One region of the Desulfotomaculum sp. 1211_IL3151 genome, then DNA from elsewhere that is predicted to be linked to it. Evidence: predicted binding sites of a transcription regulator. Region 1 holds the regulator's gene; each other region holds the start of a gene.
What was found. The regulator LexA, encoded in region 1, represses DNA repair genes until DNA is damaged. The targets are predictions, from matches to a motif close to CNAACANNTGTTNG.
Positions count from the first base shown of each region.

Region 2: uvrA (excinuclease ABC subunit UvrA) is a predicted target of LexA. The motif match lies at 1,572-1,585, and genes of this name have one in related genera.
Region 3: V6C11_RS01860 (putative DNA modification/repair radical SAM protein) is a predicted target of LexA. The motif match lies at 2,003-2,016, and genes of this name have one in related genera.
Region 4: recA (recombinase RecA) is a predicted target of LexA. The motif match lies at 1,790-1,803, and genes of this name have one in related genera.

Region 1 covers NZ_JBAIYV010000040.1:42,282-46,104, forward strand. Annotated here, with positions in the region: gene V6C11_RS10740 (acyclic terpene utilization AtuA family protein) at 1-561, shown strand, start outside; gene V6C11_RS10745 (DUF4387 domain-containing protein) at 561-881, shown strand; gene V6C11_RS10750 (MerR family transcriptional regulator) at 1,056-1,460, shown strand; gene lexA (transcriptional repressor LexA) at 1,498-2,136, opposite strand; gene V6C11_RS10760 (fumarate hydratase) at 2,372-3,214, shown strand; gene V6C11_RS10765 (Fe-S-containing hydro-lyase) at 3,227-3,781, shown strand.
Region 2 covers NZ_JBAIYV010000050.1:103,637-107,459, reverse strand. Annotated here, with positions in the region: gene uvrB (excinuclease ABC subunit UvrB) at 1-1,440, shown strand, start outside; gene uvrA (excinuclease ABC subunit UvrA) at 1,770-3,823, shown strand, end outside.
Region 3 covers NZ_JBAIYV010000011.1:47,301-51,123, reverse strand. Annotated here, with positions in the region: gene V6C11_RS01865 (TIGR03915 family putative DNA repair protein) at 1-584, opposite strand, end outside; gene V6C11_RS01860 (putative DNA modification/repair radical SAM protein) at 586-1,881, opposite strand; gene V6C11_RS01855 (hypothetical protein) at 2,132-2,395, opposite strand; gene V6C11_RS01850 (TetR/AcrR family transcriptional regulator) at 2,556-3,182, shown strand; gene V6C11_RS01845 (ABC transporter ATP-binding protein) at 3,195-3,823, shown strand, end outside.
Region 4 covers NZ_JBAIYV010000057.1:1,464-5,286, forward strand. Annotated here, with positions in the region: gene V6C11_RS15850 (DEAD/DEAH box helicase) at 15-1,613, shown strand; gene recA (recombinase RecA) at 1,817-2,866, shown strand; gene rny (ribonuclease Y) at 3,441-3,823, shown strand, end outside.

The DNA.
Region 1 (3,823 bases):
GCAACAACCTTTAGCCAAGAGAACGAAAGGGCTGTTAGGGTAGCAGGCAGTAAATTTATCCCCAGTGAAAAATATACCGTCAAATTAGAAGGGGCTAAAAGAGTAGGATTTCGTACTGTATCCATAGCAGGTTGCCGTGACCCCATTATGATAGGACAAATAGATCATATCGTAGAGGCTGTGCGGGAACGGGTTAAAGACAATTTTAAGCGGTACGGCTATGCGTATTTCCTGCATTTTAACATCTATGGCAAGGATGGGGTAATGGGTAAGCTTGAACCTCAACCGGCAATAACTACACATGAGTTGGGCATTATTATTGAGGCTGTGGCAGAAACCCAAGAAATAGCGAATACCATTTGCAGCTTTGCCCGGTCCACCATGCTTCACTATGGCTATCCTGGGCGGGTAGCTACAGCTGGCAACCTGGCCTTTCCCTATTCCCCTTCGGACTTTAAGGCGGGAGCTGTTTATAACTTTAATATTTATCACTTATTGCAGGTTGATGATCCCGTGGCATTGTTTCCATTTGAAATCATTCATGCAGGGGAGGAAAAATAATGTCAAAGGCTAAATTAACTGAGTTGGCTTCGGTCATTCGAAGTAAAAATTCTGGACCCTATGAACTAACCTTAGATGTTATTTTTAAGGATCAAAAATCATATGAAGCTGCCTGTACAGCTAAGGTAATAAATAAAACTACCGTTGCAAAACTCTATGGCATTCCTGAGACGGATGTCATAGGAATTGTCGAATTTTCTCCTGCCTACGCCATCAAGGCTACCATTGTACGGCCCTACCCATCCGGTGCCCTTGGTGAAACCGATGTCTATGGTGCCCAACAGCATGCCCCTTTATTGGACCTAGAGATAGAAGTCTAAAAGGGCCATACCAGTTTCGGCAAAAAATACAAAAATTCGAGGTTTGTCCCAAAACCGTAAGATAAATAGTAATAATTTTATCTTTTGCAGTAATTTAGCTAATTTACAAATTGGGTTTATAGACTATATAATAAATAAAGGATATTAGATTTTATAACGGGAGGAGATAAATCCTTGTTTTGCAACGATGATCAGCCTATGTTTAATATAGGCGTTATTGCCGAACTTTTAAAGGTACATCCAGAGACCCTTCGTATTTGGGAAAAGCACAAGCTAGTTGAACCTGCCCGTCGCAATAAACAGAGGTTATATAGTAATAACGATGTTAAAAGACTTCAGTTTATTCATTATCTCATTAATGAAAAAGGCCTGAATATCGCAGGTGTGCTGCAGATTATTAGTATGTATCCCTGCTGGGATATCAAGTATTGTGACGGTGGTAGTCAACAAAAGGGTGAAAACGTAAACTTAAACAAGCCCTGTTGGAAGGAACAAGGTGCATATTGTTATGTCATAGAGGATAAGGCAGAACACTGCAGCATGTGTCCACACTACAATAAAGATTGCCAATCAAACTAGCAAAGATCCAACAAAAAAAGGTCGCTATGCGACCTTTTTATATTTTTCTCATTAGTCCAACCACCTTGCCAAGTATTTTAATCTCCCTGACAAAAATGGGAGATAGGAGGCTGTTTTCGGGTTGAAGCCGAATGCCATCTTTTTCTTTGAAAAATCTTTTCACGGTGGCCTCGTCTTCTAATAATGCGACGACTATTTCACCGTTATTGGCGGATTCCTGCCTTCTCACTAAAACAAGGTCGCCGGGTAAAATACCAGCTTCAATCATACTGTTGCCCCGCACGGTAAGCATGAAGAAATCACCATAACCAGTAAAGCTCCTGGGTAAAGTAACCTTTTCATCAAAATTTTCAACGGCTAAAAGGGGAACCCCTGCAGCCACTTCCCCCAGCATAGGAATATTGATCATCTCTTCGTATTGGTTATCCGGCTGCTCAGGGAATGAAGCAGGGCTGGTATCGGCTGAATCCGTGTTAATAATTTCAATGGCCCTTGGTTTGGTAGGATCCCGTCGCAGATAACCCTTTTGTTCTAATCTTTTTAAGTAAGAGTGAACGGTAGAACTGGATGAAAGACCAACTATTTCCCCAATTTCCCTAACTGACGGGGGATAACCCTTTTGCTTGACATTTTCTATAATAACCCTTAAAACTTCTGATTCCCTAGGATTTAACATCGGGGTTCACAACCTTTCACAAAGAAAAATAAGCTTAATCATGATTTGGTATATTATATCATACTCTGGATCAAGATAAAAACATTTGTTCGATGTTATTTTAAATCAATCGGGTAGAATAAACAGTAGAATGAATATATGTTTATTGTAAAAAATGGTATATTAATAGTAGTTGCGATTAACCCGATAATAAAGGCTAAATTAGGTTATTACAAAGATTAGGGAGGAAACAACAATTAGAACCGTAGATTGTGCTGTAATCATATCTGAAGTAGCCCGCTTGTGTCAGGAGGCAAATTATAAACTGGCAGATGATGTTGTAAATTCCTTTAAACGTTCCAATGAGACAGAGGTTTCCCAAAGTGGTAAGGAAATTTTAAATATGTTGGTGGAGAATGCGGGGATAGCTGCAGCAGAATCGATACCAATGTGTCAGGATACCGGAGTAGCAGTGGTGTTTGTTGAATTAGGACAGGAAGTACAAGTTATCCATGGCAATTTAGTTGATGCCATAAATGAAGGAGTACGTAAGGGTTACCTTGAAGGTTATTTAAGAAAATCCATGGTTAAACACCCACTGGCAAGAGTAAATACCGGTGATAATACCCCGGCTGTAATCCACACCAGCATAGTAGCAGGTAACAAAATTAAGATAACGGTGGCCCCTAAGGGTGGGGGCAGTGAAAATATGAGTTCATTAAAGATGTTAAAGCCAGCCGAAGGAGTAGAAGGTGTCAAGAAATTCATCTTAGATACCGTTCAGGCCGCGGGACCAAACCCTTGTCCGCCACTGATTATCGGAGTGGGGATTGGTGGGACCATGGAAAAGTGTGCTCTGCTGGCCAAGGAAGCACTATTAAGAGCCGTTGGTGAACCGCATCCGCTGTCTGATATTGCTCAGTTGGAGAAGGAACTGCTGGAAGCCATTAATAAATTAGGCATTGGCCCTGCGGGGTTGGGAGGTAGAACAACGGCATTGGCAGTACATATCGAAATTTTTGGTTGTCATATTGCAAGCCTGCCCGTGGCAGTAAACATTAATTGCCATGCCGCTAGACATAAATCTGTAAGCATATAGGAGGTGCACAGAGTGACAAGGGTTAACATAACAACACCACTATCGGATGAAATTGTAAAGAGCCTTCGCATCGGGCAGCAGGTTTTTATTCATGGTGTCATCTATACCGGAAGGGATGCAGCCCATAAAAGATTAGTGGAACGAATGGACCAAGGAAAGGAACTGCCAGTTGATCTCAAGGGTCAGATCATCTACTATGTTGGTCCAGCTCCGGCACGTCCTGGTAAAGTAATTGGCTCTGCTGGTCCCACCACCGCCGGACGCATGGATGCCTATGCCCCTCTTTTAATTGAACAAGGTCTTAAAGGCATGATTGGCAAGGGAGCCAGATCAGAAAAGGTACTCCAGGCCATGCAAGAACACGGTGCGGTTTACTTTGGAGCCATTGGTGGAGCAGCAGCATTGATAGCAAGAAGTATTCAAGAAGCCACCATTGTGGCCTACCCGGAGCTAGGACCAGAGGCCATCTATCGGTTGGTGGTTAAAGATTTCCCGGCCATTGTTGTTAATGATTCCTTTGGTGGAGACTTATATCAAGAAGGGAAAAAACGATATGCATTAGAGTAAACTTAGCTCTCATGCAATGCTTTGCTTGCGGGGATGCATTTC
Region 2 (3,823 bases), on a different contig from region 1:
CGGGGCGATGTCATAGAAATATTTCCCGCCAACGCCAGTGAAAGGGCCTTGCGGGTGGAGATGTTTGGGGATGAAGTGGAACGTCTGTTGGAAATAGACGTGCTGACCGGCGAGATTTTAGGGCAAAGGCAACATATTGCCGTGTTCCCCGCCAGTCACTTTGTCACCGATGAGGATAATATGAAAAGGGCCATTGCCACCATTGAAGCAGAACTGGAGCAGCGGTTAAGGGAACTAAGAGATGCCGATAAACTGTTGGAAGCCCAGCGACTGGAGCAGCGCACCCGCTACGATCTGGAAATGATGGCCGAAGTGGGCTTTTGCTCTGGTATTGAGAACTACTCCAGACACCTAACCGGACGGGCTCCCGGCGAATCACCCTTTACCCTGCTGGACTTCTTCCCAGAGGATTGGTTGCTTGTCATCGACGAATCCCACGTGGCGGTACCCCAGGTTGGCGCTATGTACGAGGGGGACCGTTCCAGAAAAACCACTCTGGTAGAGCATGGCTTCCGCCTGCCCTCGGCCCTGGATAATCGCCCCTTAAAGTTTCAGGAATTTGAAGCCAGGGTTAACCAAGTGATCTACGTATCCGCTACCCCGGGTAACTATGAATTTAAGCACCAAGAGCAAATCGTAGAACAAATTATTCGTCCCACCGGTCTGCTGGACCCGGAAATCACGATCAAACCCACCAAGGGCCAAATTGACGATCTGCTGGGTGAAATTCGCATTAGGGTGGAGCGGGACGAAAGGGTCCTGGTAACCACCCTGACCAAAAAAATGGCCGAGGATCTTACGGACTACTTTAAAGAAAACGGCGTGCGGGTACGCTATCTGCACTCAGATATCCATACCATGGAACGAATGGAGATTCTCCGCGACCTACGCTTGGGCACCTTCGACGTGCTGGTGGGCATCAACCTGCTCAGGGAGGGCTTAGACTTACCGGAAGTCAGTCTGGTGGCCATCCTGGATGCCGACAAAGAAGGCTACCTGCGTTCCGAACGCTCCCTTATTCAGACCATCGGCCGGGCTGCCCGTAACGCCGAAGGCCGAGTGATTATGTATGCGGACAAGCTGACCGACTCCATGAAAAAAGCCATTGGCGAAACCAATCGCCGTCGCAAAATTCAAATGGAGCACAACCAAAAGCACAACATCACCCCGGAAACCGTCCGCAAGGCAGTAAGGGATATTATCGAAGCAACCAGAGCCGCCGAAGAAAAAGCACCCTACATCGCCCAAAGCAAAGCCGGCAAAATGACCAAGACCGAGCTGAAGAAAATGATTGCCAAACTGGAAAAAGAAATGAAAGAATCCGCCAGACACCTGGAATTCGAACGGGCAGCCCAATTAAGGGACGCCCTGATCGAGCTGCGTCTGCAGCTTAGGGGCGACAAGAACATTAAGCCGGCGATACCGGAGATTGAGTATTAGTCTGGGCCTAACCAGGGGGTCTGACCCCGGTGAAAAAAGGCAAAACCCTAGTGACCCAAGAGCACCCGACAAAAGCACCCGCCAAGGGTGCTTTGTACTTGTTTCAAAAGAGACAAAATCATTACAAATACCGTACAAATGTTCTGATAGCCATTGTCTTTTTCCCATTAATAAAGTATAACTTTATATAAAGGTACCAAACAATGAGTAACAGCCAACAGCCAGGGCCTACGGCCCAAAAAGCGGATGGCTAAAACATCCAACGAACCACAACTTACCATCACAACACAACAAACCGTTGATATACAAAACAAAGGAGCTAACACCAAATGTCCGACCAAATCCTAATTCGTGGGGCACGGTCCCACAACCTGAAAAACATCGACGTGGATATCCCCCGGGATAAGCTGGTGGTGATTACCGGGCTTTCCGGTTCCGGCAAATCCTCCCTGGCCTTCGACACCATCTATGCCGAAGGTCAGCGTCGCTATGTGGAATCCCTGTCTGCCTATGCACGGCAATTCCTGGGGCAAATGAATAAACCGGACGTTGATTATATAGAAGGCCTTTCTCCGGCCATTTCCATCGATCAAAAGACCACCAGCCATAACCCACGTTCCACCGTGGGCACCGTAACGGAGATTTACGATTACCTGAGGCTGCTTTTTGCCAGGGTGGGCCGGGCCCACTGCCCCAAATGCGGCCAGTCCATTAGCCAGCAGACCATCCAGCAGATGGTGGACCAGCTCATGGCCATGCCTGAAGGCACCAAGCTGCAGCTGCTGGCCCCGGTGATTCGGGGTAAAAAGGGTGAACATGTCAAAATCTTTGAGGACATCAAGAAAAGCGGCTTTGTGCGGGTGCGGGTGGACGGAGAAATCTATGAAATCACCGAAGCACCTCCATTGGATAAGAAAAAGAAGCACACCATCGAAATTGTGGTGGACCGCATGATCATCCGCCCCGGCAGTGAGAAACGGCTGGCAGATTCCCTGGAAACCGCCCTTAAGCAAAGCGAAGGCATCGCTATAGCTGCGGTCATAGATGGCGAGGAACTTACCTTTTCCGAGAACTTCGCCTGCTCCGATTGCGGTATCAATATCAGTGAAATCAGTCCCAGGCTTTTTTCCTTCAACACCCCCCACGGAGCCTGCCCGTCCTGCACGGGTCTGGGGTTTAACCATGAGTTTGATCTGGAGTTAATTATACCGGACAAGGGCAAAAGTATCCAAGAAGGAGCCATTGAAGGCTGGCACAAGGGCAATATTGCCGCAGCCTACCTGGCTGGCGTGGCAGAAAAATATGATTTCAGTCTGGACACACCGATGGAAGAACTTTCAGATAAACATATGAAAGTGATCCTTTACGGCACGGGCCAGGAAAAGGTGAATTTTAATTATGTCGATAGCTATGGGCATCGGCATCGTTATGAAGTGCCCTTTGAAGGCATTATCGGCAACTTGACCCGCCGTTACCGGGAGACCCAGTCCGATTCCATGCGGGAAGAGTTTGAAAAATACATGAGTATCAAACCCTGCCCCAGTTGTCAGGGTGCCAGGCTCAAGCCGGAGGCCCTGGCAGTGAAGATCGGGGCGAAGGATATTGCCTCTGTCACCACCCTATCGGTGTCAGAGGCCCTAAAATTCTTTAAAAACCTGGATTTTACTGAAAAGGAGAAAATGATCGCCCGACAGATTCTTAAAGAGATTAACGAACGGCTAGGTTTCCTGGTCAATGTGGGACTGGATTACCTAACCCTGGGCCGGGCAGCAGGCACCCTTTCCGGCGGCGAGGCCCAACGCATTCGCTTGGCTACCCAAATCGGTTCCGGTCTGATGGGCGTACTCTATATTTTAGACGAGCCCAGCATTGGCCTGCACCAGCGGGATAACGAAAGGCTCATTGCCACCCTGGAACGGCTGCGGAATTTGGGCAACACCCTGATCGTGGTGGAGCACGACGAAGATACCATTCGGGTGGCGGATCACATCATTGATATTGGGCCACGGGCCGGTCGCTTGGGCGGCCAGGTGGTGGCTGCCGGCACCATGGCAGATATCATGCAAGTCCCGGAATCCCTCACCGGACAGTACCTCAGCGGTAAGAAATTTATCCCGGTACCCCTTAGCCGTCGTCCGGTTAAAGAAGAAAAGCTTGCCATTAAAGGAGCTGCAGCAAACAACCTAAAAAACATTGATGTAGAGATTCCCTTGGGGGACTTTGTTTGCATCACGGGGGTTTCCGGTTCCGGCAAGAGCAGCCTAATTAACGAAATTCTTTACAAAGCCCTGGCCCATAAACTGCACCGGGCCAAGGCCAAACCCGGCGAACATCTTGGCATTGAGGGTATCGAACACTTGGAAAAAGTCATCGATGTCAACCA
Region 3 (3,823 bases), on a different contig from region 1:
GGGATGTCCAGGTTTGTTAATAGCCATTCCTTTTTGTTGTATACAGCGGCGATTTTCCTTTTTAAGTCATGGATAATCCAATTTTGGTCTGACAATCTATTGGCAAAGTGGGGTGACACTAGCCCAACTATATTATGGTCCGGTTCCATCGTTGCATAAAAACAATCGTTGGCTAATTTTTGAAAACGAATTAGCCCTAGCATACGGTGCCTTTCTTTACTAACCCTTTGACTTCGTTCATATACCTTTCTCACTGTATCCTCAGTCAAATTAGAATTTATTTTGGGTCCGAACTGGAATCCCAATCTGAGATATTGATAAATTAGTGTTCCACTACCTTGTAATTCTGATAAATAAACATAAAATATCTGCTGCAGGGTATAAAAGGATATCTTATCCTCTATGGCCCGATAGACTTTGGCACTTTTCTCTTGATCCGTATGAATGGTTATGGCCTGACTAAATAAATCCTGCTGAAATTCATCTTGGTAAACAATATAATCCGGCCTCTCACTTCGGTAATAAGCCTCGTAAACAGCCGTTAATAACCCCTCAAAGCTTCCATCATAAATAAAATAAATCATGTTAAATCTCCCCTGTAATACAAGCCTGGGCATCTTCCAACTGGTAACCCAAGCTTTGCTCGGTAAACAGGGCCAATTGGGTGTAGGTTTCTTTTTTGGAGTGGGGCAATAGGCGGCTTTTGATTGCCTCTGCCCTAAAAGGTACTTCACCATAATATTTGCCTTTACAGGTGATAAAATAGCGCGCTCGTTTTAAGACAATGCCCATCTTATGTAAATCTTCAAAGCCCAGAGAGTGAAATCTTCGGGCCGTTATTATTTTCCTTGCATTTTTCACCCCTATGCCTGGTACCCGGAGGATTAAAGGATAGTCCGCCTTGTTTATTTCCACCGGAAATATATGAAGATTTCGTAAGGCCCAATCGGATTTAGGATCAAGGTCAAGCTGAAAATTCGGTTGATCTTCGGAAAGAAGTTCTTGGGCCTTGAAACCATAAAAACGAAGCAACCAGTCGGCCTGGTATAACCGATTTTCACGCTTAAGTGGTGGGCTAGCGATTTGTGGTAGTACTGGTTTATTGGATACTGGTACGTAGGCTGAATAATACACTCTTTTAAGATCGAAATTTTTATATAAATTTTCCGATAGATTAATAATCTTAAGATCGGTGTCCGGTGTGGCACCGATAATTAATTGGGTGCTTTGCCCGGCTGGCACGAAGGAAGGAGCTTTTCTGGAGATTTTCCTTTCTTCTCTACTTTCAAAAATATGGGAACCGATAAGGCCCATTGGTTTAAGAATGGTTTCCTTTCTTTTTTGCGGTGCCAGTAGTTTTAACCCTTCATTGGAAGGCAGTTCGATATTTACACTCATTCGATCAACCAGGGTGCCAGCCTCGGCTATTAATCGCCAATCCGCCCCAGGAATAGCCTTTAGGTGGATATAGCCATTAAAACGTTCCTCTAACCTTAGTTTTCGTACCGTTTGCAATAACAGTTCCATGGTATGATTCGGGTTGTTACAGATGGCGGAACTAAGGAATAAGCCTTCGATGTAATTCCTCCGGTAAAAATTGATGGTCAAATCAACCACTTCCTCCGGGGTAAAGGCAGCCCTGGGCAGGTCGTTACTAACCCTATTTACACAGTAGGCACAATCAAAGATACAGTAGTTGGTAAGAAGTATTTTTAAAAGGGAAATACATCTGCCATCGTCAGACCAACTATGACAAATGCCACTCTGGTCTGCGTTGCCCAGGCCGCCAGCAATATTTTTGCGCTTGCTGCCGCTGGACGAACAGGATACATCATATTTTGCCGCATCGGATAAAATCCTTAGTTTTTCCAATAATTCCAATCTTACCACCCCGTTAAGGCATAGCCGCCTGTCATCCTTCGCTAGCTCAGGATGACAGAAGATTTTCTTTTATTACCAGCTCCGATATTAACATGTAAGCTCTTTCGTATTATTTTATCATAGAACAAGTGTTCCCGAAAGTCGTTTTACAAAATTCATGCCATTAATCCATCAAATACCCCTAAGCATAATATGCACAAAAAGCCCAGGCTCATTACACCCAAAAGCTGACGGTTAATCCTCAGCCAAACTACCGGCCTGTTTGTTTTTTATAAATCTCCAAAAAATTATACATTTTTTCCCTTGCCAAAGCACCCGTTAAACTAGGTGTCTCAAAAAAGCGCTCCGGGAATTCAAGCTTGTCCAACTGATAGCCTAGAAGTTGCCTGGTCTGGTTTTTGATCTCGTATATATCCTGACCTAACGTAGCCAGTTCCTCCGCGGTGGTGCTAATGCCTATGGCAGCCAGGGCTTCAATAACCGTATCTTGCTGGTAAATAACGAAAAGGGTCAACCTGCGATGGCTCGGTTACAAAAATCATGTCCGTATCCTGTAGCGTTTGTCTCTTCAATGGGCATGTGCCTTCGTAATTTCATTATTGACCACTTTGGTCGGTTGTGCTATGCTGCAATTACCGACCAAAGTGGTCAATGTACATAAGGAGGTGGTAATGATGTACGAAAACTTCATCGGTCTAAAAGAAGAAAAGCGGGATATTATCATCAATTCGGCCCTGATGGAATTTGCCAAAAAGGGCTATGATCTGGCTTCCACCAACGAAATGGTAAAGGCGGCGGGTATCTCCAAGGGGGCGCTGTTCCACTACTTCGCCAGCAAGAAGGCTTTGTTCCTCTTCCTCTGCGAGTATGTGTTTGGGGTGGTGAGCCGGGAATTCTATGAGCAGATCGGCCACTGCGGTGGCGATTTGCTTGCCCGGTACCGCCGGGCCGCCATGCTCAAGGGGGCTGTCTACCAGCGATACCCCCCGATGTTTGAGTTCATCAAGCGCCTGACCGTGGAAAAGTCCTCCGAAATCGCCGCCGAGCTGAAGGAGCAGTTGGAAAAGATGACGGACTACGGCTATCAGTGTCTGCTGGGCAATTTGGATACCTCTTTGTTCCGACAGGATGTGCCCGCCGACAAAATCCGGGACCTAACCATCTGGGCATTGGAAAACTACGGAAACCGTTCCCTTAAATTGACTGGAGATCAAAGGGCGGAGGACATCGACATGGAGGCCCTGAGCTTCGACTTTGACCAGTATCTGGATGTATTGCGCAAGTGCTTTTACAAACAGTGAGGAGGAAAGACATTGCCTGCTATTGAAATTCACGGCTTAACTAAGCATTTTGGAAAAACCGTCGCCTTGAATGGAGTCAACTTGAAGGTGCCCGAGGGCAGCATTTACGGCTTTATCGGCCCCAACGGCGCGGGCAAGTCCACCACCATCCGTGTTTTGCTGGGCCTGCTGAAAAAGAACGCGGGGGAGGTCAAGCTGCTGGGCGGCGACCCCTGGCGGGACAATGTGGAACTGCACCGGCGTCTGGCCTATGTCCCCAGCGATGTACAGCTCTGGGACAACATGACCGGCGGCGAGATCATCGACTTTCTCGGTCGGCTGCGGGGCAGCTATTCCAAGGAGCGCCGGGCAGCGTTTATTGAGCGGTTCGACTTGGATCCCACCAAGAAATGCAAGACCTACTCCAAGGGCAACCGCCAGAAGGTGGCGCTGATTTCGGCCTTTGTATCCGATGTGGAGCTGCTTATCCTTGACGAGCCCTCAACCGGCCTCGATCCGCTGATGGAGGGCGTATTCCAGCAATGCCTCAAGGAGGCGCGGGATGCGGGTAAGACGGTGCTCCTCTCCAGCCACATCCTCTCGGAGGTGGAGGCGGTCTGCGATCAAATCGGCGTTATCCGTGCGGGGAAAATCATCGAAGA
Region 4 (3,823 bases), on a different contig from region 1:
AAAGAAGGAAATGAATGAATCGTAGAAGAGAGACTATGAACTTTGGTAATCTTGAAATGGATCACAGAATCGTTGAAGGTCTAAAAGAAATGGGATTTGAAGAACCAACACCAATTCAGCAACTGGCCGTGCCACAAATTTTAGCCGGTCATGATATGATTGGTCAGGCCCAGACTGGTACAGGTAAAACAGCAGCCTTTAGCATCCCAATGATCGAAAAGTTAAATCCAAGAAAAAGGGAAGTTCAAACAGTAATCATAACACCAACCCGTGAATTGGCCATTCAGGTGGCAGAGGAGATTTCCAAAATAGGACGCTACTGCAGAATTAAGGTTTTACCCATATATGGCGGACAATCCATTGACCGTCAAATAAGATCACTGCGGCAAGGTGTGCAAGTGATTGTTGGTACCCCTGGACGCTTGTTGGATCACCTGCGTCGACAAACTTTGAAGGTTGATCAGGTTGATATGATTATTCTTGATGAAGCGGATGAAATGTTGGATATGGGCTTTATCGAAGATATTGAGGAAATTATTCGACATACACCGGCGGAACGGCAAACCTTGCTTTTTTCTGCCACCATGCCTGGGGAAATTATTAGACTGGCGCACCAGTATATGAAGGAACCCAAATATGTTACGGTTAGTAAGGCCAACCTTACTGTGCCACAGATTGAGCAAGTTTATTATGAGGCACCGGAAAAAAATAAGTTAGAAGCACTTTGTCGTATATTGGACATAAGTGATATCGCCCAAGGTATTGTTTTTTGCCGTACCAAAAGGGGTGTGGACGAATTGGTGGCGGGTTTGCAGGCCAGGGGTTTTGCTGCAGCGGCTTTACATGGTGACCTCAGCCAGCAGCAAAGAAATGCCGTCATGAGGCAATTCAGATCAGGCGAAGCAGAACTTCTGGTAGCCACAGATGTGGCTGCCAGGGGGTTGGATATTGAGGGTGTCTCCCATGTAGTCAATTATGATATACCCCAAGATCCGGAATTTTATGTCCATAGAATTGGGCGGACAGGTAGGGCAGGCAGATCAGGTGTAGCCATAACCATCATTAGCCCCCGGGAATATCGCCAACTTCGCTTAATTGAAAATATAACCAAGAGTCGTATTAAAAGGGAGAACCTCCCTACGGTGGCTGATGTGGTGGAGCGTCAAAAGGAAACCATTAAGGAAAGAATGCTGCAGATTATCGAAGAGGGTAAGCTTGGTTACTATCGTTCGATTATCGACCCGCTGCTGGATGAGTATGATCCGATTGATATAGCAGCGGCTGCCCTCAAGCTTTCCATGGATATGGAACCCAGCGTTGATGAGATTAATCTAGATACCGTTAATTTTGGCAATACAGGTGCCAGGCCCGGCATGGTACGGCTATTCCTAACACTAGGCAGAAAAGACCGGACCAGCCCCGCTGAGATTATCAAACTGGTTTCCGATGAATCAGGTATTCCCGGTAGTCAAATAGGCAGCATTAACATCTATGAGAACTTTAGCTTTGTAGAGGTTCCCGAGAGCTGGGCCAACTGCGTTATCAGTTGCTTGCACAGACAGCACGTTAAAGGCAGAAGATTATTCGTTGAACCGGCCCGGGCTAGAAGGTAGTAATCACAGGCATTCTAAGCAGGCATATTAGCCAAGTTTGTGTGCATATTGGAAAATGTTTTTTCCAATATGCACACAGAACCTAGGCTGTGGATTGCTTGGCCTGTGATTTTTATTATGCGCCAGTCGGTTTTTTCTAATTGACTAGTTCTTTCATTGGCCCTATAATGAAAGGACGAACATGTGTTTTGGAGGGGGATTTTATGTCCGATAAATTAAAGGCCCTTGAACTTGCTTTGTCCGGTATTGAAAAGCAATTTGGCAAAGGCTCAATTATGAAGTTAGGAGACTCAACAAAATTAAACATAGAAGCAGTTTCTACCGGGGCACTGTCCTTGGATATTGCTTTGGGAGTTGGCGGACTTCCCAGGGGTCGCGTTGTAGAAATATACGGCCCGGAATCTTCTGGTAAAACTACGGTGGCCTTGCATGTGATTGCTGAGGCTCAGAAACAAAATGGTATGGCAGCCTTTATCGACGCGGAACACGCCCTGGACCCAGTTTATGCTAAGCGCTTAGGTGTCGATACAGCCAACTTGTTGGTATCCCAGCCGGATACAGGAGAACAGGCTTTGGAAATATGTGAGGCGTTGGTACGTAGTGGTGCTTTGGATGTTGTCGTTGTGGACTCTGTGGCAGCGTTAGTACCCCGGGCTGAAATAGAAGGGGACATGGGTGACACCCATGTGGGACTGCAGGCAAGGTTAATGTCCCAGGCTTTAAGAAAATTAACGGGTATTGTTAGCAAATCCAAAACCATTGTTGTCTTTATCAACCAAATTCGTGAAAAAGTCGGTGTAGTTTATGGTTCTCCCGAGGTAACCACGGGTGGCAGGGCCTTAAAATTCTATGCCTCCGTGCGCATGGATGTACGTAAGCAAGAAAATATTAAACAAGGCACAGATATAATAGGCAACCGCACCAAGGTGAAGATCGTCAAGAATAAAGTAGCTCCTCCCTTTAAACAAGCAGAGTTTGATATTATGTATGGTACAGGCATATCGAAAGAAGGTAGTATTCTTGATGTTGCCACAGAATTAAAGATTGTTAATAAAAGTGGCGCATGGTATTCCTATGGTGAAGAAAGATTAGGTCAGGGGCGTGAAAACGCCAAGGAATTATTTAGGGAAAGACCGGAACTATGTGCGGAAATTCAGGCTAAAGTTCGTGAAAAGCTATCCCTGGGCAGTGTGCTGCCCTCTGTAGAAGGGATTGTCGAGGAACAAGAGGATGGAGACGAGGATGACATTTAGTCGTTAGCTATTTTGAAAAATGACCATGAGCCATCGGCTTTAAAACATTCTATGGATGCCAGCCTGAGCTAGCGAAGGATCTTTCGGCCATTGAAAGGTTAGCCCCAAGATCCTTCGTTGTCACTCAGGAGGACACCGTTTTCATCCTTTTCTGGTGCCGCCGGGTTGCCTAAAGAGGGTGCACCGGACCCTAAAATAATACATGCAAAAAAGCCCATGGCCCATGGCCAATAGGCTGGCTCAGGGCTAACCGCTAAGGGCTTAAAAAAGCTGACGGCTCAAGGCTTAGGGCTTACAGACGGCAATCTTGACAGTGGCTAAAAAAACTAGTAAAATTACTGTTGGGAGAAAATAGAATTTGATATCTGGCAACAGTTAATATATATAAAATCCAATATATTCCTTAAGGCGCAAACACTATCCTTAGCGGGATTTTTGGCTTTATAGTTAAGCTCCATATCTTTGGTTGTTTGTAATACTGCACCGGATTTGGACAAACCCAGATATCTATTTATTTTCTACCGAGTAATGCTCGGCTTTTTTTGTTTATGATGATCTTGAATTTATATGCTTAATGAGACAGGAGGTGAAAATAGTGGAGTTACAAGTTGTTTTGGTGGCGGTTATTACCACCTTGATCGGACTAGTAATTGGATTTTTTATTCGAAAGAATATTGCCGAAGGCAAAATAGCATCGGCTGAAAGCCAAGCCAAGAAAATAGTTGAAGAAGCGGAGAAGGACGCAGAGGGTAAAAAGCGCGAGGCTATTGTAATGGCAAAGGAAGAAGTTCTAAAACTGCGGAACGAAATGGAAAAGGAAATACGTGACCGTAGAAATGAACTTCAGCGATTAGAAAGAAGACTTCTGCAAAAAGAGGAGACTCTAGACAGAAAGATGGATTCCATGGAAAAGAAAGAGGAATCCTTCAGTCGTAAGGAAGTTGAAATTGAAAATAC